3 regions of the Luteimonas sp. A649 genome follow, and region 2 is predicted to be linked to each of the others. Evidence: predicted binding sites of a transcription regulator. Region 2 holds the regulator's gene; each other region holds the start of a gene.
The links. The regulator HrcA, encoded in region 2, represses chaperone genes, less so after heat shock. The targets are predictions, from matches to a motif close to TTNGCACTCNNNNNNNNNGAGTGCNAA.

Region 1: the regulator HrcA is predicted to act here: its motif matches at 4,297-4,323, upstream of rpoH (RNA polymerase sigma factor RpoH).
Region 3: the regulator HrcA is predicted to act here: its motif matches at 3,066-3,092, upstream of ACW5E8_RS00885 (co-chaperone GroES).

The regions. Positions count from the first base shown of each region.
Region 1 is NZ_JBSVRQ010000002.1:244,518-251,199, reverse strand. It holds gene ACW5E8_RS10640 (NAD(P)/FAD-dependent oxidoreductase) at 1-622, shown strand, start outside; gene zupT (zinc transporter ZupT) at 619-1,428, shown strand; gene ACW5E8_RS10630 (DUF2306 domain-containing protein) at 1,583-2,272, shown strand; gene ACW5E8_RS10625 (helix-turn-helix domain-containing protein) at 2,202-3,308, opposite strand; gene rpoH (RNA polymerase sigma factor RpoH) at 3,411-4,286, opposite strand; gene ACW5E8_RS10615 (hypothetical protein) at 4,453-4,974, opposite strand; gene ACW5E8_RS10610 (hypothetical protein) at 5,001-5,519, opposite strand; gene ACW5E8_RS10605 (hypothetical protein) at 5,556-6,071, opposite strand; gene ACW5E8_RS10600 (hypothetical protein) at 6,171-6,682, opposite strand, start outside.
Region 2 is NZ_JBSVRQ010000001.1:1,297,028-1,303,709, forward strand. It holds gene dnaJ (molecular chaperone DnaJ) at 1-955, opposite strand, end outside; gene dnaK (molecular chaperone DnaK) at 958-2,892, opposite strand; gene grpE (nucleotide exchange factor GrpE) at 2,990-3,496, opposite strand; gene hrcA (heat-inducible transcriptional repressor HrcA) at 3,493-4,584, opposite strand; gene recN (DNA repair protein RecN) at 4,675-6,354, shown strand; gene fur (ferric iron uptake transcriptional regulator) at 6,378-6,682, opposite strand, start outside.
Region 3 is NZ_JBSVRQ010000001.1:181,892-188,573, reverse strand. It holds gene ACW5E8_RS00895 (protein kinase domain-containing protein) at 1-961, shown strand, start outside; gene groL (chaperonin GroEL) at 1,028-2,668, opposite strand; gene ACW5E8_RS00885 (co-chaperone GroES) at 2,722-3,009, opposite strand; gene ACW5E8_RS00880 (hypothetical protein) at 3,182-3,688, opposite strand; partial or broken gene ACW5E8_RS00875 (endonuclease) at 3,851-5,614, shown strand; gene ACW5E8_RS00870 (hypothetical protein) at 5,805-6,299, opposite strand; gene ACW5E8_RS00865 (protein-disulfide reductase DsbD family protein) at 6,519-6,682, shown strand, end outside.

The sequences.
Region 1 (6,682 bases), on a different contig from region 2:
CCTGTCGGCGCGTGCGCAACGGCAGCTCGAGCGCCTGGGCGTGGAGGTGGTCACCGGCGCCCCGGTCACCGCCATCGACGCCAGCGGCTATTGGCTGGGCGACCGGTTCATGCCGTCGCGCACGGTCCTCTGGGCCGCAGGCGTCGCGGCGTCCCCGTTGGCGCAGTCACTGGGCGTGCCGCTGGACCGCGCCGGGCGGGTCCGGGTCGAACCCGACCTTGGCGTGCCGGGCCAGCCACGGATCTTCATCGCCGGCGACCTTGCCGCGATGACCCGGGCCGATGGACAGCCGGTCCCCGGGGTCGCGCCGGCCGCAAAGCAGATGGGCCGCCATGTCGCGGTTGCCATCCGCGCGCGCATCGGCTGTCGCGCCGCGCCCGCATTCGGCTACCGTGACTGGGGCAACCTCGCCACCATCGGGCGCATGGCCGCCGTGGTCCACTTCGGGCGCCTCAAACTGTCCGGCGTGCTGGCCTGGTGGTTCTGGTTGCTGGTACACATCCTCTTCCTGATCGGCTTCCGCAACCGCGTGGTGGTGATGTTCAACTGGACCTGGGCGTATTGGAGCTACCAGCGCGCGGCGCGGATCATTTTCGGAAAGGGCGGGGACAGCGGCACATGATCGAGTTTTCCAACGCCAACCTGCTCATGGCGCTGGCCGTGACCACCGCGGCCGGGCTGGCCACCGGCGTCGGCGGCCTGCTGGTGTTCGCGCAGAAGACACCCAATGCGCGCCTGCTCGCCTTCGGCCTGGCCTTCGCCGGCGGCGCGATGGTCTACGTGTCGCTGTCGGAGATCCTCAACAAGTCGATCCATTCCTTCAGCCAGGGCTACGGCGACCGCATGGGCTTCAGCCTGGGCACGCTGGCCTTCCTGTGCGGCGTCGGCCTGATCATGCTCATCGACCGCCTGATCCCCAACCCGCACGAACGCCTCGAGGCCGACGACCCGTTCTACCGCGAGCACAACGCCGCCTACATCAAGCGCGTCGGCCTGCTGACCGCGCTGGCAATCACCGTGCACAACTTCCCCGAGGGCCTGGCCACCTTCTTCGCCACGCTGGAGAACCCCGGCGTGGGCATGCCGCTGGCCTTCGCCATCGCCATCCACAACGTGCCCGAGGGCATCGCGATCGCGGTGCCGGTGTACTTCGCCACCAACAACAAGGCCTATGCCTTCGGCGCCTGCCTGCTGTCGGGGCTTGCCGAACCGATCGGCGCGATCATCGGCTACGCACTGCTGCGGCCGTGGATGTCGGATGCGGTGTTCGGCAGCGTGTTCGGCATCATCGCGGGCGTGATGGTGTTCCTGGCGCTGGACGAACTGCTGCCGGCCGCGAAGCGCTATTCGAAGGGCCACGAGACCGTCTACGGCCTGGTCAGCGGCATGGCCGTGCTGGCGATCAGCCTGGTGCTGTTCAAGTGGTGAACCCGCCGGGCGACGCCGCCGCGGCCTGAGGCGACGTCCGGATCCGCCGGTCCGCACGTGCCGGCGGCCGCGGCGACGTTCGATTCCGCCGGCCGCGACGACACCCGGGGCGCACGCCGCCACCTTCAGCCATCGATCCCGATGGAGGAAGGACATGCGCCCACGACCCTGCCAGCCCGGACGGCTCGCGCTGCTGGCCGTGTTCTCGCTCGCATGCGTGGCCACCGCGGCCTACGCCTTTGCCTATCTGTACATGGCGTTCCGGCAGGGCGATCCGTTCGCGGAAAACTTCGCGGTCTCCGGCCGGGATGTCCCCGCCCACTTCTTCGGCGCGGGACTGGCGCTGCTGCTCGTACCGCTGCAGCTCTCCGATGCGGTCCGCCAGCGCTGGCCGGCCCTGCACCGCATCGGCGGCCTGCTGTCGGCCTTCGCCATCCTGGTCGGCGGCGTCTCCGGCCTGTCGCTGGCACAACACGCCCAGGGCGGGTGGCCCAGCCGCATCGGCTTCAGCCTGCTCTCGGTGCTGTGGTTGGGCACGACCGCCAACGGCATCCGGTTGGCGATCATGGGCGAGCTCGCGCGGCACCGCCGCTGGATGGCCTACAGCATCGCGTTGACCTCGGCGGCCGTGACCCTGCGGGTGATCCTCGCGGTCGGGGGCGGAATGCTGCAGCTGCCCTTCATGCCGGTCTACATCACCGCCGCCTGGGCCAGCTGGCTGTTCAACCTGTCGGTCTGTGCATGGCTGCTGCGCGCGCCGCGTCCGCGCTGCCTCAGCGCGATGGCGGAGCCGCGGCCGGCGCCGCCTGGCGACGCCGGTAGCCGCTGGGCGTTTCGCCGATGATCCGCTTGAAGGCGGTGTTGAAGGTCGACTTGGAGGTGAATCCGGCGTCGTAGGCGATCTCGAGGATGCTGCGCGCATCCTTCGCGTCTGCAAGGCAGGCCCGCACTGCATCGATGCGATGGCGATTCACGTAGTCCCAGAAGTTGCCGCCAAAGCGGCGGTTGATCACCGTCGACACCAAATATTCCGGATAGCCGCTGCGGCGCGCGAGCTGAGCGATGGTGAGGGCGGGTTCGCGGAACATCGCCTGCTCGGACATCAGCGCCGACAGCCGCGCTTCCACGGCGTCGAAGCGGGGATCATCGAGCGCGCTATCCGCTGCCGGCGCGTCGGGGCCAGCCGGCGCGGCGTCATCCGCCTGCGCCACCACCACCGGCGGCTGGCCCTGCGAGAACCAGCCCACCACGCACACCCAGGCGGCGACCGCGACGTAGATCAGGCGGTAGTCGACGAAGGGCAGCCCCAGCTGCCAGTGGGCCATGGCGATGCCCCAGATCGCGAACTGGCAGCCCGCCATCACGGCAAGCCAGCGCAACGACAGGCGGTCGGCGTCCGCGCGGCGCGTGCGCAGCCACGCACGGTACCGGCGTATCTCGAGCACTGCCGCCGCGAGATAGGCGAAGGCCACGCCGAACAGCAGCGGATCGAACCAGCCTGCGTCCCAGGAGCCGTCGACCGGCAGCGGATCGCCCGAAAGCCAACGCCAGGCCGCCCAGGACAGCACCAGCAGGAACCATCCACCGTGGACCAGCGCGCGGACGCCAGGCGCACGGCCTACGGTCAATGAACGCACGTAGACGAAGAACAGCGGCGCGTACACGAACGGTAACAGCCGCGCGACGCCGAACGCGGGGGCGAAGCCGGCGCCGGGTGAGGCCATGTGCAGCGCCTTGACCGCGAGGTCGGCGGCGACGATGGCCAGCCAGGCCGACAGCACCCGGTTGGCCGGTGCGTTCGCAGGCCTGCGCCACAAGGCGACGGCGAGCATCGCCGCCTGCACGGCGCCGACGGCATAGAGGGCGATCCAGAGCCTCATCGCGGTGGCGACGACCTTGTTCCCGTGAGCCCGAAGGGTAACCGCACGCCCACGAAAAAGCCCGGCCGGGGCCGGGCTTCATCGATCGATCGCGCATGGCACTCAGGCCGCGAACAGCGCCTTCATCTTCTTCAGCGCGTTGGCCTCGACCTGGCGGATGCGCTCGGCGGAGACGCCGTACTCGTCGGCCAGTTCCTGCAACGTGACCTTGCTGTCGGCGTCGAGCCAGCGCCGCTGGACGATGTCGCGCGAGCGCGCATCCAGGGTCGCCAGCCCCTCGCGCAGCAGCTCGAGCTGGCTGGACTCGCTGTCCTCGCGCTCGTAGGCCTGCGACGGGTCCTCGGCGTGCGACTTCAGGTAGGCGGCCGGCGCCGGCGGGGCGCGCTCGTCGTCCTCGTCGGCGGACAGGTCGAAGCCGATGTCGCGGCCGGACAGGCGCGACTCCATCTCCACCACCTCGCGCTCGGAGACGTTGAGGTCCTTGGCCACCGCGCTGACCTCGGCGGCATTGAGCCAGCCCAGGCGCTTCTTGCTGCGGCGCAGGTTGAAGAACAGCTTGCGCTGCGCCTTGGTGGTGGCGACCTTGACGATGCGCCAGTTCTTGATGATGTACTCGTGCATCTCGGCGCGGATCCAGTGCACCGCGAACGAGACCAGGCGCACGCCGACGTCCGGGTCGAAGCGCTTCACGGCCTTCATCAGGCCGATGTTGCCTTCCTGGATGAGGTCGCCCAGCGGCAGGCCGTAGCCGTTGTAACCGCGGGCCACGTGGACCACGAAGCGCAGGTGCGACATCACCAGGTCGCGCGCGGCGCCGAGGTCCTCTTCTTCGAGGAAACGGCGGGCGAGCGCCTGCTCTTCTTCCACGGTGAGCACGGGGATCTGGTGCACGGCGCCGATATAGGCATCCAGCGAGCCGAGCGCGCTGGGGACCGGCAGATTGTTCGGGATGAGCGCAGTAGCGGTATTTGCTGTCATGGCGTCGATTTTAGCAGTGGCCTGTTAAGACTGCTAAACGACCAAAGAGTTCATTAAGTTCCATCAACAGGACAATCTTCGTTCATGTTTATGGATTGGACCGAATATGCATTCAATATACGGCCCCCCACCCCGGCCGCAAACGGCCGGGGTGGGGGTCGTTGCTTCAAAGGCCGCCGCCAGGGTCGACCTCCCGGTACAGGATCGTACTGATGTCCATCTGTGGCGGCAGGCTGCAGCTGAAGTTGATCGTGCCACCGGTGGAGCCCTTGTGGACATTGTCCCAGGTCAGCCAGACCGTGCCGCTCGACGGCACGACCGCAGTGCCCTCGGTGAAGACCAGATTGTCCGCGGTGCCGGCCACCAGCTGGCAGTTGACCGTGGTTGCTGGAAGGTTGGCGAGCATGGCCAACCGCACGCTGACCGTGGCGCCACCCGGCGGCGCGGCGGCGTCGGTCGGCAGCGCACAGGACACGAAGATATTGGTCGTGCCCTCGTTGCCGATGCCGATCGGGCGCTTGCGCAGGGTGATGTCGTAGACGGGCAACGGCGCTTCGCACACCGCACTGGCGCTGACGCGCTGGACGCGCTCGGTGGCGGCGCTGCTGTCGGGGGCATGCAGCATCGCGCCGAGCGCGAGCGCGCAGGTCGCCATTGCGGGCATGCGGCTGTGGAAAGGCTTGTTCATGCGTCGGTTCTCCATGGGGCGACGGGTCACAGCCGGCCGCCGGTGTCGGTCTGGGTGTAGGTGATGGTTTCCATCACCACCCCGGGCGGCAGGTTGCAGCTGAAGGCATACGTGCCGGACGTGCTCCACTTGTTGATGTCGTTCCAGTCCATGACGACGCGACCGTTCGCCGCAAGGGCTCGTTCCTCGGGTACATAGAACACCTGGGCGCCCCTGGTTCCCGACACCATGGTGCAGCTGATCGTGGCCGCTTCGCCGAAGGTTGCGAACGAGACCCGCACCGAACCCGTGTTGGACTGTCCCGCGGAATCCGTCGGCAGGGTGCAGGAGACGAACACGGGGCGGTCGCTTTCGTTCTGGACCGCGACCGGCCGCTTCCGCAGGTGGACGTTGAAGACCGGCAGCGGCGCTTCGCAGACGCTGGTGGCGGAAAGATTGATGGTGCGCTGGGTCGCGGCGTCGGCAGCCGGCGAGTGCACGGCCATCGACAGGCACACGCACGCGCCGGCAGCAACCAGGGCGCGATGGACGGGGCTTGCGATCATGGGAGTCTCCAGGGATGGAAGGCAGGCAGGGACACGTCAGATGCCACCGGCGCTGTCCGCTTCAGTGGCAAGGATGTGGGTGATCTGGACGCCGGGCGGCAGCGAACACATGAAGGCGAACAGACCGTCCGGACTCCCCTTGTCAAGGGATGACCAGGTGAACCAGGTGTTGGAATTGGGCCCCACCGAGCGGCTGCGAATGTCTTGCACGGGCGCGTCGGCGGTCCCCGTGACGAGGGTGCACGTGACCGAAGCGTTCGCCGGGGCGGACGAAGCCACGTGGATCTCGATCCATGCGCTGCCGACATCGCCCACCGGGTCGCTGGGCATGGCGCAGTTGACGAAGACGTTCTGGTTCCCGACGTTGGCCACCATCAGTGGCGACTTGCGCAGGTAGGCGTCGTAGACGGGCAGCGGCGCCTCGCAGACGCCGGCCGGGCGGGTGTAGCGGGCGCGCTGGTTGGCCGCGTCGGCGTCCGTGGCCTGCAGCCCGGCCACCAGGCCAAGGACGCAGGCGGCCGCCAGCACGGGCGGCATCGTGGCATTGCTCATACAGCTGTTCTCCTCGCAGGGTTGCGGACGCGCCGTCAGGCCGCCCTCACCTCACAGATCGAAGAAAACTTCCGGTTCCCGCCACCCCCGCGAAAAAATTCAGCGGACGCGCGCGCCCGCAGCCCACCGGTACAGGGCCAGGTCGGCGGCGTGATGGCGTTCGATGCGCTGCAACAGGCCCGGTTCGATCCCGTACCCGGCCTCCCCGCAGTCCGGGTTCACCAGCGCGGCGGCCACCACGGCGTCGCAGCCCAGCATGCGGACCAGCCGTTCCAGGTCGGCCTCGTAGCGCTCGGTGATGCCGATGAAGTCGAAGCGCGCGGGGTCGAAGCCCCACAGGTATTGGCGGTAGGCGTTGCACATCTCCGGGCCGAGCGCGAAACGCTCGAACGACCACTCCTCGCGCAGCATCCGGTTGCGCAGCGGCTGCGCCGGGTCGCCGCCGTCATAGTCACGGCGCCAGTACGCGTAATGCGAGGCCAGCCGCTGCACCGGGTCGCGCAGCCAGGTGATGTAGCGCGCCGGCCGCCGCCCCAGCGCGATGCGGTATTTCAGCGCCAGGAAGTGCCCGTGGATGCAGGTCACGTCCGCCCCCAGCCGGCCGCGCAGCG
Region 2 (6,682 bases):
GGGCGCGGCTGCGCACCGACTTCACGCCCTTGTCGCGCAGGCGGAAGACCTTGCCGGTCTGGGTCTCGGCGGGCACGCGGATCTCCGCTTCGCCGCCGAGCGTGGGTACGCGCACGGTGTCCCCCAGGGCAGCCTGTGAAATCCGGATCGGGACCTCGCAGTGCAGGTCGTCGCCGTCGCGCTGGAAGATGTCGTGGTCGCGGACGCGGACCTCGACGTACAGGTCACCGGGCTGGGTACCGGACGGGCCGGCCTCGCCCTCGCCGGAGAGGCGGATGCGGTCGCCGTTGTCGACGCCCGCAGGCACCTTCACCGACAGCACCTTCTCCTCCTCCACGCGGCCGTTGCCGCGGCAGGCCGGGCATGGCGACTTGAAGGTCTTGCCGCGGCCATGGCACGACGGGCACGGCTGCTGCATCGAGAAGATGCCGCGCTGGAAGCGCACCTGGCCGTGGCCGTGGCAGGTATCGCAGGTCTCGAGCACGCTGTCTTCGGAACCCGTGCCCTTGCAGGGCTCGCATTCCACCAGGCTGGGCAGCTCGATCCTGCGTTCGACGCCGGCCACGGCGTCCTCGAGGTCGAGTTCCATCACATAGCCGATATCGGCCCCGCGGCGCGGGCCACGGGGCCCGCCGCCACCGCCGAAGATGTTGCCGAAGATGTCGCCGAAGATGTCGCCCATGTCGGCGCCGCCAAAGCCCGGGCCGGCGTTGCCGCCGCCCATGCCGTGCTCGAACGCCGCATGGCCGTGCTGGTCGTACATGCGGCGCTTGCCGCCGTCGGACAGCACCTCGTAGGCCTCCTTGCACTCCTTGAACGCGGCCTCGGCGGCACCGTCGCCGGGGTTGCGGTCAGGGTGGTGCTTCATCGCGCAGCGGCGATAGGCCTTCTTCAACTCGTCCTCGGTGGCGGTACGGCCGACACCGAGGACGTCGTAGTAGTCGCGCTTGCTCAAGGTCAGGCCTTCTTGTCGTCGTCCTTGACCTCGGTGAACTCGGCGTCGACGACGTCGTCGGCCTGACCGCCTTCGGCCTGGCCCGCGTCACCGGCACCGGCACCGGCCTCGCCCTGGCCGGCGGCTGCGACAGCGGCGAACAGCGCCTGCGCAACCTCTTCCAGCGCCTTGGTCTTCGCTTCGATCTGGCCCTTGTCGTCGCCCTTCATCGCGGTCTCGACCTCGGCGATGGCGGACTCCACGCGGCCGATCACATCGCCCGGGACCTTGTCGCCGTTGTCCTTGATCGCGCTGCGCGTGCCGTGCACCAGCGCGTCGGCCTGGTTGCGGGCACCGACCAGTTCATGGAACTTCTTGTCGTCCTCGCGGTGCGCCTCGGCGTCGGCGACCATCCGCTGGATCTCGTCGTCCGACAGGCCTGAGCCGGCCTTGATCTCGACCTTCTGCTCCTTGCCGGTCTTCTTGTCCTTGGCGGTGACGTGCACGATGCCGTTGGCGTCGATGTCGAACGACACTTCCACCTGCGGCATGCCGCGCGGCGCGGCGTCGATGCCGCTGAGGTCGAACTTGGCCAGCGACTTGTTGTAGCGGGCCTGCTCGCGCTCGCCCTGCAGCACGTGCACGGTGACCGCGGACTGGTTGTCCTCGGCGGTGGAGAAGGTCTGCGAGGCCTTGGTCGGGATGGTGGTGTTCTTCTCGATGATCTTGGTGAACACGCCACCCAGGGTCTCGATGCCCAGCGACAGCGGGGTCACGTCGAGCAGCAGCACGTCCTTGACGTCGCCGGCGAGCACGCCGCCCTGCACCGCGGCGCCGATGGCGACCGCCTCGTCGGGGTTGACGTCCTTGCGCGGGTCCTTGCCGAAGAACTCGGCCACGGCCTGCTGCACCTTGGGCATGCGGGTCTGGCCGCCAACCAGGATCACCTCGTTGATGTCGCTGGCGCGCAAGCCGGCGTCGTTGAGCGCCACGCGGCAGGGCTCGATCGTCTTCTTGACCAGGTCCTCCACCAGCGCCTCGAGCTTGGCCCGGGTCAGCTTGATGTTGAGGTGCTTCGGGCCCGAGGCGTCGGCGGTCACGTAGGGCAGGTTCACTTCCGTCTGCTGCGCGGTCGAGAGCTCGATCTTCGCGCGTTCGGCGGCATCCTTCAGGCGCTGCAGGGCGAGCGGATCCTTGCGCAGGTCGATGCCCTGGTCCTTCTGGAACTCTTCGACCAGGTAGTCGATGACGCGCTTGTCGAAGTCCTCGCCGCCAAGGAAGGTGTCGCCGTTGGTGGCCAGCACCTCGAACTGCTTCTCGCCGTCGACTTCGGCGATCTCGATGATCGACATGTCGAAGGTGCCGCCGCCGAGGTCGTACACGGCGATCTTGCGGTCGCCGCCGTCCTTGTCCAGGCCATAGGCCAGCGCGGCCGCGGTGGGCTCGTTGATGATGCGCTTGACGTCGAGGCCGGCGATGCGGCCGGCGTCCTTGGTCGCCTGGCGCTGCGAGTCGTTGAAGTACGCCGGCACCGTGATGACTGCTTCGGTGACCTTCTCGCCCAGGTAGTCCTCGGCGGTCTTCTTCATCTTTTCCAGGATGCGCGCGGAGACTTCCTGCGCCGACAGCTTCTTGCCGTCGCTGGTCTCGACCCAGGCGTCACCATTGTCGTGCGCGACGATGGAATATGGCACCAGCTCGAGGTCCTTCTTGACTTCGGCATCGGTGAACTTGCGGCCAATCAGGCGCTTCACCGCGTAGAAGGTGTTCTTGGGGTTGGTGACGGCCTGGCGCTTGGCGGACGCGCCGACCAGCACTTCGCCGTCCTTGGTGTAGGCGACGACGGACGGGGTGGTGCGATCGCCTTCGCTGTTCTCGATGACGCGGGCCTTGCCGCCGTCCATGATCGCCACGCACGAATTGGTCGTGCCGAGATCGATGCCGATGATCTTTGCCATGGGTTTGCCTCTGGGTTCGTGTCTGGGGCGGCGGCGCCGCCGATGACTGCTATCTGGGGATGGTCGCCGGCGCCTTCAAGCGCCGGTGGCCGTGGGTTCAGTCGGCTTGGGCGACGGCCACCATGGCCGGGCGCAGCAGCTGTTCGTTGAGCCGGTAGCCCTTCTGGAACAGCTGGGCCACGGCACCCGGACCAACGTCCGGGGCTTCGACCACGCTCATCGCCTGGTGCAGGTCGGGGTTGAAGGCGTCGCCGGCAGCCGGTGCGATCTCGAACAGGCCGTGGTTGCCGGCCACCCGGCGCAGCTCGCGCAGGGTCAGCTCGACGCCGTCGTGCAGCGGGCCGGCGGCCCCGGCGACCAGCGCCGCGTCCAGGCTGTCGAACACCGGCAGCAGGTCGCCGAGGATCTGCTTGTTGGCGAAACGGCAGGCGTTCTGGACGTCACGCTCCATGCGGCGGCGCTGGTTGTCCAGGTCGGCGCGGTCGACCAACGACTGCGCGCGCACCTGCTCCAGTTCGGCGCGGAGGGATTCGATCACGTCTTCCAGGGGACGGTCTTCTGCGGGCGCCTCGGCGGCGTGGTCGGGCGTGGGTTCGGTGGTCATCGCTCTCGTGGGTCCGGAGTGTCTCGGTCCGGACTGAGTGGGGATGCGGGCTCGGGTTTCAAGGCGGCGCCCAGCACTTCGGCCGTCGCCTGCACCACCGGGATCACCCGGTCGTAGGCCATGCGGGTCGGGCCGATGACCCCGAGCACGCCCAGCACCCGGCCGTTGGCACCGTAGGGCGCGGTCACCAGCGACATCCCGGCCAGCGGCGCGATCCCGGTTTCCTCGCCGAAGAACACCCGCACGCCCTGGGCCTTCACCGTGCGTTCGAGCAGCTGCAGGATCTCGCGCTTCTCGGTGAAGGCGTCGAACAGCTCGCGCAGGCGGTCGAGGTCGGCCAGGTCCTGCAGGCCCAGCAGGCGCGCCTGGCCTGCGACCACCATGTCCTCGCCCCCGGGCACCAGCACCTGCTCGGCGATCTCGGTGGTGGCGCGCAGCAGGCCTTCCATCTCGCTGCGCGCGCTCTTCAGCTCGCGCAGCAGGGTGGCGCGGATGCCCGCCAGCGGCTGCCCGGAAAAATGGGCATTGAGGTAGTTGGCCACGCGCTCCAGCTCGGCGGCGTCGTAGGCACGCCGGGTCTGGACGATGCGGTTCTGCACCTCGTTGTCGGCGAACACCACGATCGCCATCACCCGCTGCCCGTCCAGGGGCACGAAGTCGATCTGGCGGAACGCGAACTGCTCACGGCCCGGCACGCTGACCACGCCGACGAAGCGGGTCATGGCCGAGACCAGCTCCGAGGCGCTGCCCAGCAGCGACTGCGTGCCGCCGCCGGGCGCGAGGCTCCCGCGCAGGCGCTCGAACTCGCCCTCGCCCAGCGGGCTGAGCTGCAGCAGCGAGTCGACGAACACGCGGTAGCCGCGGGCCGTGGGCACGCGCCCCGCCGAAGCGTGGGGCGCCGACAGCAGCCCCACCTCCTCCAGGTCGGACAGGATGTTGCGGATGGTCGCCGCGCTCACGTCCAGCCCTGCGTGGCGCACCAGGGTCTGCGATCCGACCGGCTCGCCGTCGCGGATATGGCGGCCGATCAGGGTCCGCAACAGCTGGCGCGCGCGCGGGTCGAGGGGATCGGAAGGGTGTCGGGACATGCCGCGGGTATACGTCCGCGCGGCACTTGTCGCAAGCGACGAGATCCGTCGATGACAGACTTCGCGTCCACGCGTCACAATTCGCAGACCATGCTCAAGCGCCTGTCGATCAAGGATTTCGCCGTCGTCTCCGCCACCGAACTCGAGTTCGGACCGGGGCTGACCGTCGTTTCGGGTGAAACCGGCGCCGGCAAGTCGCTGATCGTCGACGCCCTGGGCTTCCTGTCCGGGCTGCGCGCCGACAGCGGAGTGGTCCGCCATGGCGCCCAGCGTGCCGAGCTCGACGCCGAGTTCGACCTCGCCGACTCGCCCGCCGCGCTCGGCTGGCTGCGCGAACAGGAGTTCGACGACGGCCAGGCTTGCCAGCTGCGGCGCACCCTGCGCGCGGACGGCGGCTCGCGGACCTGGATCAACGGGCGTCCGGCCACGCTGTCGCAGCTCAGCGCACTGGCCGCGCTGCTGGTCGAGATCCACGGCCAGCACGAGCACCAGGCGCTGCTGTCACGCGGCAGCCAGCTCGCCCTGCTCGACGCCTTCGGCCGCCACGAGGCCGAGCTGGCGGCCGTGGCCGCGGCGGCACGCGCCTGGGCCGCGCTGCTGCACGAGCGCGAGCGGCTGAACGCGGCCGGCGACGTCTCCGACCGCATCGATTTCCTGACCCACCAGCATGCCGAGCTCGAGCGCGAGGCACTGGAGCCCGAGGCGATCGAGGAGCTGGTGGCCGGACACCGCCGCCAGGCCCACGCCACCGACCTGGTCGAGGCCTGCGACACCGCGCTCGAGCGCCTGGGCGGCGACGCCGATGCGCTGCCGGGGGCCGTGCAGCAGTTGCGCGGCCTGCTGGCGCGCATGCAGGCGCATGAGCCCCGCCTGGGCGAGGTCGACAGCATGCTCGAGGGCGCGGCGATCCAGCTGGACGAGGCCGCCGTGCTGCTCGACCGCGTCCGCGCCGACCTGGATATCGACCCGGACCAGCTCCAGGAGCAGGAACGCCGGCTCTCGCGCCTGCACGAGCTCTCGCGCAAGCACCGGGTTGCGCCCGAGGAGCTGGCGACACATCGCGACGCGCTGGCCGCCGAGCTGGAGACACTGGTCGGTTCGGCGGCACGGCTGTCGGGCCTGGAAGGCGAAATCGATGTCGCCGCCGCCACGTGGCGCACCGCCGCGACGCGCCTGGGCAAGGCCCGCGCCAAGGCCGCCGCCGCACTCGGCAAGGCCACGACCGCGCTGATCGCGGAACTCGGCATGGGCGGCGGCCGCTTCGAGATCGCGCTGGAGCCCACTGGCGCCGATGCTCCGGATGCACAGGGCGCCGAGCGCGCCGAGTTCCTGGTCACGGCCAACGCCGGTCAGCCGCCGCGGCCGCTGCGCAAGGTGGCATCGGGCGGCGAGCTCTCGCGCATCTCGCTGGCGATCGAAGTCGCCGCGCTCGGCCTGGACGCCGTGCAGACCATGGTCTTCGACGAGGTCGATTCCGGCATCGGCGGCGGCGTGGCGGGGATCGTGGGGCGGAAGCTGCGCGACCTGGGCAGCCGGCGCCAGGTGCTGTGCGTGACCCACCTGCCGCAGGTCGCGGCGCAGGGCCATGCCCACTACCGCGTCAGCAAGGCCGAAAGCGCGGGGATGACGCAGAGCTCGGTGCGCCTGCTCGACGCCGCCGGCCGCCAGGAAGAACTGGCGCGGATGCTGGGCGGGATCGAGGTCAGTCGCGAAGCGCGTGCCGCGGCGCGACGGCTGCTGCGCGAGGCCGATGAAGCGCCAGCCGGCTGAAGAACGCGCGGTCGAGCGCGGGCTCAGCGCTTCTTGCGCACGTAGAGCACCAGCGAGTGCTCTTCCAGGATATAGCCGTACCTGTCCGCGATCTGGTGCTGCAGCTCCTCGATCTCCGGGCTTTCGAACTCGATGATCTTGCCGGTGTCGACGTCGACCATGTGGTCGTGGTGGCCGCCCCGGTCGATCTCGTAGACGGCAGTGCCGCCCTCGAAATTGTGCTTCAGCACGAGGCCGGCGGCTTCGAACTGGGTGAGCACCCGGTAGACCGTGGCGAGGCCGATTTCGTCACCGCCGTCGAGCAGCTGGCGGTAGATGTCCTCGGCGG
Region 3 (6,682 bases), 1.1 Mb from region 2:
GAAGATCCTGTTCGAAGAAGTCCTCGCTGCCCTGCCGTCGCATGGCCTGCAGGACACCGTGCTGCACATCACCGCACTCGATGGCCTGGGGGTCACGCTCGGCGTCACCGATCCGGAGGACACGCGGCGGGTGCTCGAAGTGGCCGAAGAACAGATTCGCCTGTCGCGACGCATCGACGGTCCCGAAAGCGGCCATTACGCGACCACGCTGTCGGACATGGTCCCGGACCTGGGCCGGGCGGGCGACCATGTGCGCGCGGAGCAGGTCGCATTCGAGGCGGCCGCGATCGCGGATCGCGCGTACACGAAGCCGCACTCGGGAAGGGCCCGCGTGCACTGCCAGCTGGCCGCCCATCTCCAGTGGCGCGGACGCTATGCGGAAGCCGTGGAGCATTTCGCGATCGCCAACGACATTGCCAGGCAGCTCCAGCTCAGCGACCTGCACGTGCAGGCCTGCTTCCTGTTCGGGGCGTATTCCCGCGCCGTCACGGGGGACTACCAGGGTGCGCTGGAAGACGTGCAGCGCAGCTGGGAGATCGTCGGGCAGCACGACTACCGCCAATCACCCATGGGATACGCGACCTGCGGCACGCAGGCGGCGATCGAGCTGCGTCTAGGCAATCTCCGCGGCGCGGAATCCACGCTGGCCGCCTGTCCCACCGCCGAAGGTGACGTCTCGCAGCTGCAGCATGCCCAGGCCCGCGCGGAGCTGCACCGCGCCCTCGGCAGATTGGATGAAGCCGCGGCCCTTGCGACCGAAGTCCGCAAGACCAGGCCGCCAGAGGCCGGTGATCGCTACTGGATGCGGCCCTGGATGCTGTCCGTACTGCTCGCCCATCAGCGCGGCCAAGCGGACGCAGTGGCTTCGCTGACCGCCGAGCTCGGGGAACACGCCACCACGCCGCCGCTGTCGCATTGCCTCGCGCAGCCGAACGAAACCAGCTGCCTCGCCCTTCCCTGACCAAAAAGAAGAAGGCCCGCGCGAGGCGGGCCTTCCAGTGTTGCAGTCTCGTGCGAGACAGGCGGATCAGAAGCCCATGCCGCCCATGTCGCCCATGCCACCGCCGCCGCCCATGGCGGGCTCGTCCTTCTTCGGCAGCTCGGCCACCATCGCTTCGGTCGTGATCATCAGACCGGCGATCGAGGCCGCGTTCTGCAGCGCGGTGCGGGTGACCTTGGTCGGGTCGAGGATGCCGAACTCGACCATGTCGCCGAACTCGCCGTTGGCGGCGTTGTAGCCGTAGTTGCCCTTGCCGTCCTTGACCTTGTTGACGATGACCGACGGCTCTTCACCCGCGTTGGCCACGATCTCGCGCAGCGGCGCTTCCATGGCGCGCAGGGCGATCACGATGCCGTGGTTCTGGTCTTCGTTGGCGCCCTTCAGGCCTTCGACGGCGGTCTTGGCGCGCAGCAGCGCGACGCCGCCACCCGGGACCACGCCCTCTTCGACGGCTGCGCGCGTGGCGTGCAGGGCGTCTTCGACGCGGGCCTTCTTTTCCTTCATTTCGATCTCGGTCGAGGCACCGACCTTGATCACCGCAACGCCGCCGGCCAGCTTGGCCACGCGCTCCTGCAGCTTTTCCTTGTCGTAGTCCGAGGAGGTCTCCTCGATCTGCGCCTTGATCTGCTTGATGCGGCCTTCGATGTCGGTGCTCTCGCCGGCGCCGTCGATGATCGTGGTGTTCTCCTTCGAGACCTGGATCTTCTTGGCGCGGCCGAGGTCGTTGATGGTCGCCTTCTCGAGCGAGAGGCCGACTTCCTCGGAGATCACGGTGCCACCGGTGAGGATGGCCATGTCTTCCAGCATCGCCTTGCGACGGTCGCCGAAGCCCGGCGCCTTGACGGCCACGACCTTGACGATGCCGCGGATGGTGTTGACGACCAGCGTGGCCAGGGCCTCGCCCTCGACTTCCTCGGCGACGATCAGCAGCGGCTTGCCCGACTTGGCCACGCCTTCCAGCACGGGCAGCAGGTCGCGGACGTTCGAGATCTTCTTGTCGTGCAGCAGGATGAAGGGATCATCCAGCTCGGCCGACATCGACTGCTGGTTGTTGATGAAGTACGGCGACAGGTAGCCGCGGTCGAACTGCATGCCTTCGACCACGTCGAGCTCGTTGTCCAGGCCCGAGCCCTCTTCAACGGTGATCACGCCTTCCTTGCCGACCTTGTCCATCGCCTGGGCGATGAGGTCGCCGATGTTGGCGTCGGAGTTGGCCGAGATGGTGCCGACCTGGGCAATTTCCTTCGACGTCGACGACGGCTTGCTGATCTTCTTCAGCTCGGCCACGGCGGCGATCACGGCCTGGTCGATGCCGCGCTTGAGGTCCATCGGGTTCATGCCGGCGGCGACCGCCTTCATGCCCTCGTGGATGAAGGCCTGGGCGAGCACGGTGGCGGTGGTGGTGCCGTCACCGGCGTTGTCGGAGGTGCGCGAGGCGACTTCCTTCACCATCTGCGCGCCCATGTTCTCGAACTTGTCGGCCAGCTCGATCTCCTTGGCGACGGACACGCCGTCCTTGGTGATCGTGGGCGAGCCGTAGCTCTTGTCGAGCACGACATTACGACCCTTGGGGCCAAGCGTCGCCTTGACGGCGTTGGCGAGCACATTGACGCCACGCACCATCTTGGCGCGCGCGTCTTCGCCGAAGCGGATTTCCTTCGCGGACATTGCAGTTACCTCGAAATTGGATCAGGGAATGGAGTTGCGATGCGCGAGCGCGCTCAGCCGACGATGGCGAGGATGTCGTCTTCGCGCACGATCTTGTATTCGGTGCCTTCGTGCTTGTACGCCGAGCCGGAGTACTGGCCGTAGATCACCTTGTCGCCAACCTTCACCTTCGGCGCGCGCAGGCTGCCGTTGTCCAGCGCCTTGCCCTCGCCCACGGCGATCACTTCGCCCCTGGTCGGCTTTTCCTTGGCGTTGTCGGGGATCAGGATGCCGCCGGCGGAGACTTCATCGGCTTCGATCGGCTTGACGACCACGCGGTCATAGAGCGGCTTCAGGTTCATGCAATCCTCACAAGTGATTGATTTGTTACGTCTAAGGAGCAAATCGGTCGCGTATTCTGGCAGTCGGGCCAGCCGAGTGCCAGAACGCGCGCCGCGAAAACCCGGCAAAGCCGGGATGCCTGTTAGATGGGGTGGTCCAGCCGGGGTTCAAGGCCCCCCGCGCAAGGCGGACTCAGAAGCGCCAGGCCGCCACCAGGCCGGTCTCGCCGTTGTTGGGGCTGTGCAGGCTGGCGTTCGAGATGTGGCGGAGCATCAGGGAGAAGCGGTCCCAGCGCCAGCCGGCGGTGGTGACGAACTGCGGGTCGCCGGAAACCGCGTCGGTTTCGCCGGACTGCGCGCCGATCGCGGCGCCCAGCGTCAGGCCGTTGTCGGTGCGCTCGTAGCGCAGGCCGACGAAGCCGACCCAGACGTCGTCTGCAAGGTCACGGCCGCGCACCTCGCCCCGACCGTCGATGTAGACCGCGCCCACTTCGGCGCGGAGCACGGCATTGTCCAGCTGCCGCAGCTCGGGCAGCCAGGCCACCGAGGCCGCGCGGGTGAACTCGCGGTCGGTGGTGGTGGAGACGCCCGCGGCGAGTTCGATGTCGGTGGCTGCCGCTGCGGGGAACGCAGCGGACAACAGCAACATCGAACAGGCGAGCCCCGCGCGCAGGGCGGCGGGGAGGAATGAAACGTGCATGGGGGGAACACCTGGATGAATTGGGAAAGAAGCGCGCCACGCAGAGGATAAGGGCGACGTGTCGCATCAGCGTGCAGACGGGCGGAATACTGTGTGCGCCTTCTGTCTGGCAAGCGTCACAAATGGCGGTTAGATTGCCGGGTCCACAACGGGGAGAGATCCATGCGTCTTGAAAGTTCCAGGCTGGGCTGCGCCATCGCCCTGGCATTCGCCGCCGCGTTCCCGGCCCAGGCCGAGGTGTTCATCAACGAGATCCACTACGACAACCTCGGCGCCGACGTCGGCGAGGCGATCGAGGTGGTGGGAAGCGCAGGCGAAAACCTCGCCGGCTACCAGCTCGTTCTATACAACGGCAGCAACAACCAGACCTACCGGACCGACACCCTGCCAGAGGGCAACCTCGCGACGTGCGGCGGCCAGGTGCGCTTCGCGGTCGTCAACTATCCGCAGGACGGATTGCAGAACGGCTCCCCGGACGGCATCGCGCTGATCGACCCGCAAGGCGGCGTGGTCCAGTTCCTGAGCTACGAAGGCACGATGACCGCGGCCAACGGCCCCGCTGCCGGCGTGACCAGCACCGACATCATCGTCTCCCAGGCCAACGACACGCCGGTGGGCCTGTCGCTGCAGCTGGGTGGCGCAGGCAACGTCTCCGCCGACTTCGCCTGGGCCGAATCGGCCACCGCGACCTTCGGTACCTGCAACAACAACCAGACCTTCGGCGAACCCGGCAACGCCGCTCCGCGCGTGGTCGAAACCTTCCCGACGCAGGACTCCAGCAACTTCCCCTACGCCGCCGACCTGACGGTCACCTTCAGCGAGCCCGTCATCGCCCAGCCGGGTGCCTTCACCCTGGCCTGCGAAGGCCTGGCCCGTCGCCGCTCTCCGAGGCTCGACCACGTCGCGCAGGCCACCACCTTCACGCTGACGCCCGCGACCCCGCTGGTCCCCGGCCAGGCCTGCGCGCTGCACATCGACGCCGGCCTGATCGTCGACCTCGACGAGACCGCACCCGAGTCCGGCGCCACCGTCGACTTCCTCGTCAAGCGCGCCGACCGTGGCACCGGCAGCGGCGAGTACTACGGACTGGTCAACGACTCCAGCCCGGGCCAGCTGCGCTGCTCGCTGCACGAGACCATCCGTGGCCACGTCGCCTACCCCTACAGCGGCAGCGGCACCAACACCTGGACGATCCTCGAGATCGCCGACGAGGACCCGAACGATCCAGCCAAGATCCTCGACGTCTACCGCAACCGCAGCTACACCAAGGGACAGGACCGCGCCGGCAGCGGCGGCAGCAACAAGTACAACCGCGAGCACACCTGGCCGAATTCGCTGGGCTTCCCCTCCAACTCCGTCGGCGGCCTGCCCAACGCGCCGTACACCGACACCCACATGCTCTACCTGAGCGACGAGGTCTACAACAGCAACCGCGGCAACATGCCGTTCGCGGACTGCAGCAGCGGCTGTGCGGAGCGCGCGACGGAGTTCAACAACGGCCGCGGCGGCGGCAGCGGCACCTACCCGGGCAACTCGAACTGGGTCCAGGGAAACAACGGCAACCAGGGCTCGTTCCAGGTCTGGGGCGCACGCAAGGGCGACATGGCGCGCGCGGTGATGTACATGGCAATCCGCTACGAGGGCGGCCAGCATCCGACCAGCGGCCAGTCCGAGCCCAACCTCGAACTCACCGACAACCGCAGCCTGATCGTCGGCACCAGCTCGCTCAACGCGCCGGCCTACATGGGCCTGCTGTCCACCCTCGTCGAGTGGCACCTGGCCGATCCGCCGGATGACGCCGAGCGTGCCCGCAACGAGGTGGTGTTCGCCTACCAGGGCAACCGCAACCCGTTCATCGACCACCCCGAATGGGCCACGGCGGCGCTGTTCAATTCGACCACTCCGGCCACCTGTGAGCTGGGTACCCCGTCGAACCCGAACCCGGAGCCGCGCAACCCGAGGCTGCGCGACCCGCGGCCGCAGGTGGTGGCGCCGGCACCGGCCGCGCCCGTGGTCGGCACCAAGCCGCGCACCACGCTGCGCATGCGTTGAGCCAAAGGCACCACGCGTAAAAAAGGGGCGCCGGGAAATCGGCGCCCCTTCTTGTTTTGCCGGCTCAGATGAGCGAGAGCAGGGTCGTGATGCGGTTGCGATTGAGCGCGGTGAGCGGAGGCAGGTTGCAGCTCAGGGCCACCGAATCGGCGAGCACGAGCCCACCCGCATCAAGCCCGGTCCAACTCAGGGTCCCCGACGCCAGCGGCGCGAGGTTGATCGACTTCACCACGTAGTCCGCGGAACCGGCGTCCTCCCCGATCACCGCGGTGCAGCTGATCGTGACGGGAACGTTCGAAAGGTTGCGCACATCGGTGCGGAAGCTCTGCACGTTCAGTGAAACTTCCTCGGTGGTGAGCGCACAGGTCACGAAAGCGGCCGTGTCGCCCTCGTTCGCCAGCGCAAGCGGGCGCTTGCGGATCACGCCCTCGTACGCGGGTAGTGCAGCCTGGCAATTTCCCGCGGCACCGGTGCCCTGGGTGCTCAGCACATCCAATGCATCGGCCTGCATGCTCGCCAGCAACAAGGTCGCGCCGGCCACTCCGGCAAGAATCTTCACCATGGTTGTCTCTCCTTAGGCAACGCGCGGGCGCCGGTGGCGCCCGTCGCACGGTCCAGCCTGCCCTGAGGCCCATCAAGGTTCCGTGCGCGAGGACCCATTCGGCGAACTTCGGCAAGCCCCTTGGGATACCCTAGACGGCCCGGTCCGCGCCCATGAACGAACACGCCCCGTGCTGATCTGCCACCGCAGTTGTCCCAAGCAGGCACCCGCAAAGTGATCGCATCCTCGCAGCTCTGGCAGCGCGCACGCGCGGCCCTGGCAGCGCTTGCGCTGTTCGCGGCGTGTGCAGGGACGGCCCATGCCGCGGTCGACCTCGAGGACCTGCTGCCGGTCGACGAGGCCTTCGTGCTGCGCGCCGAAGCCGGCCCCGACGGCATCCA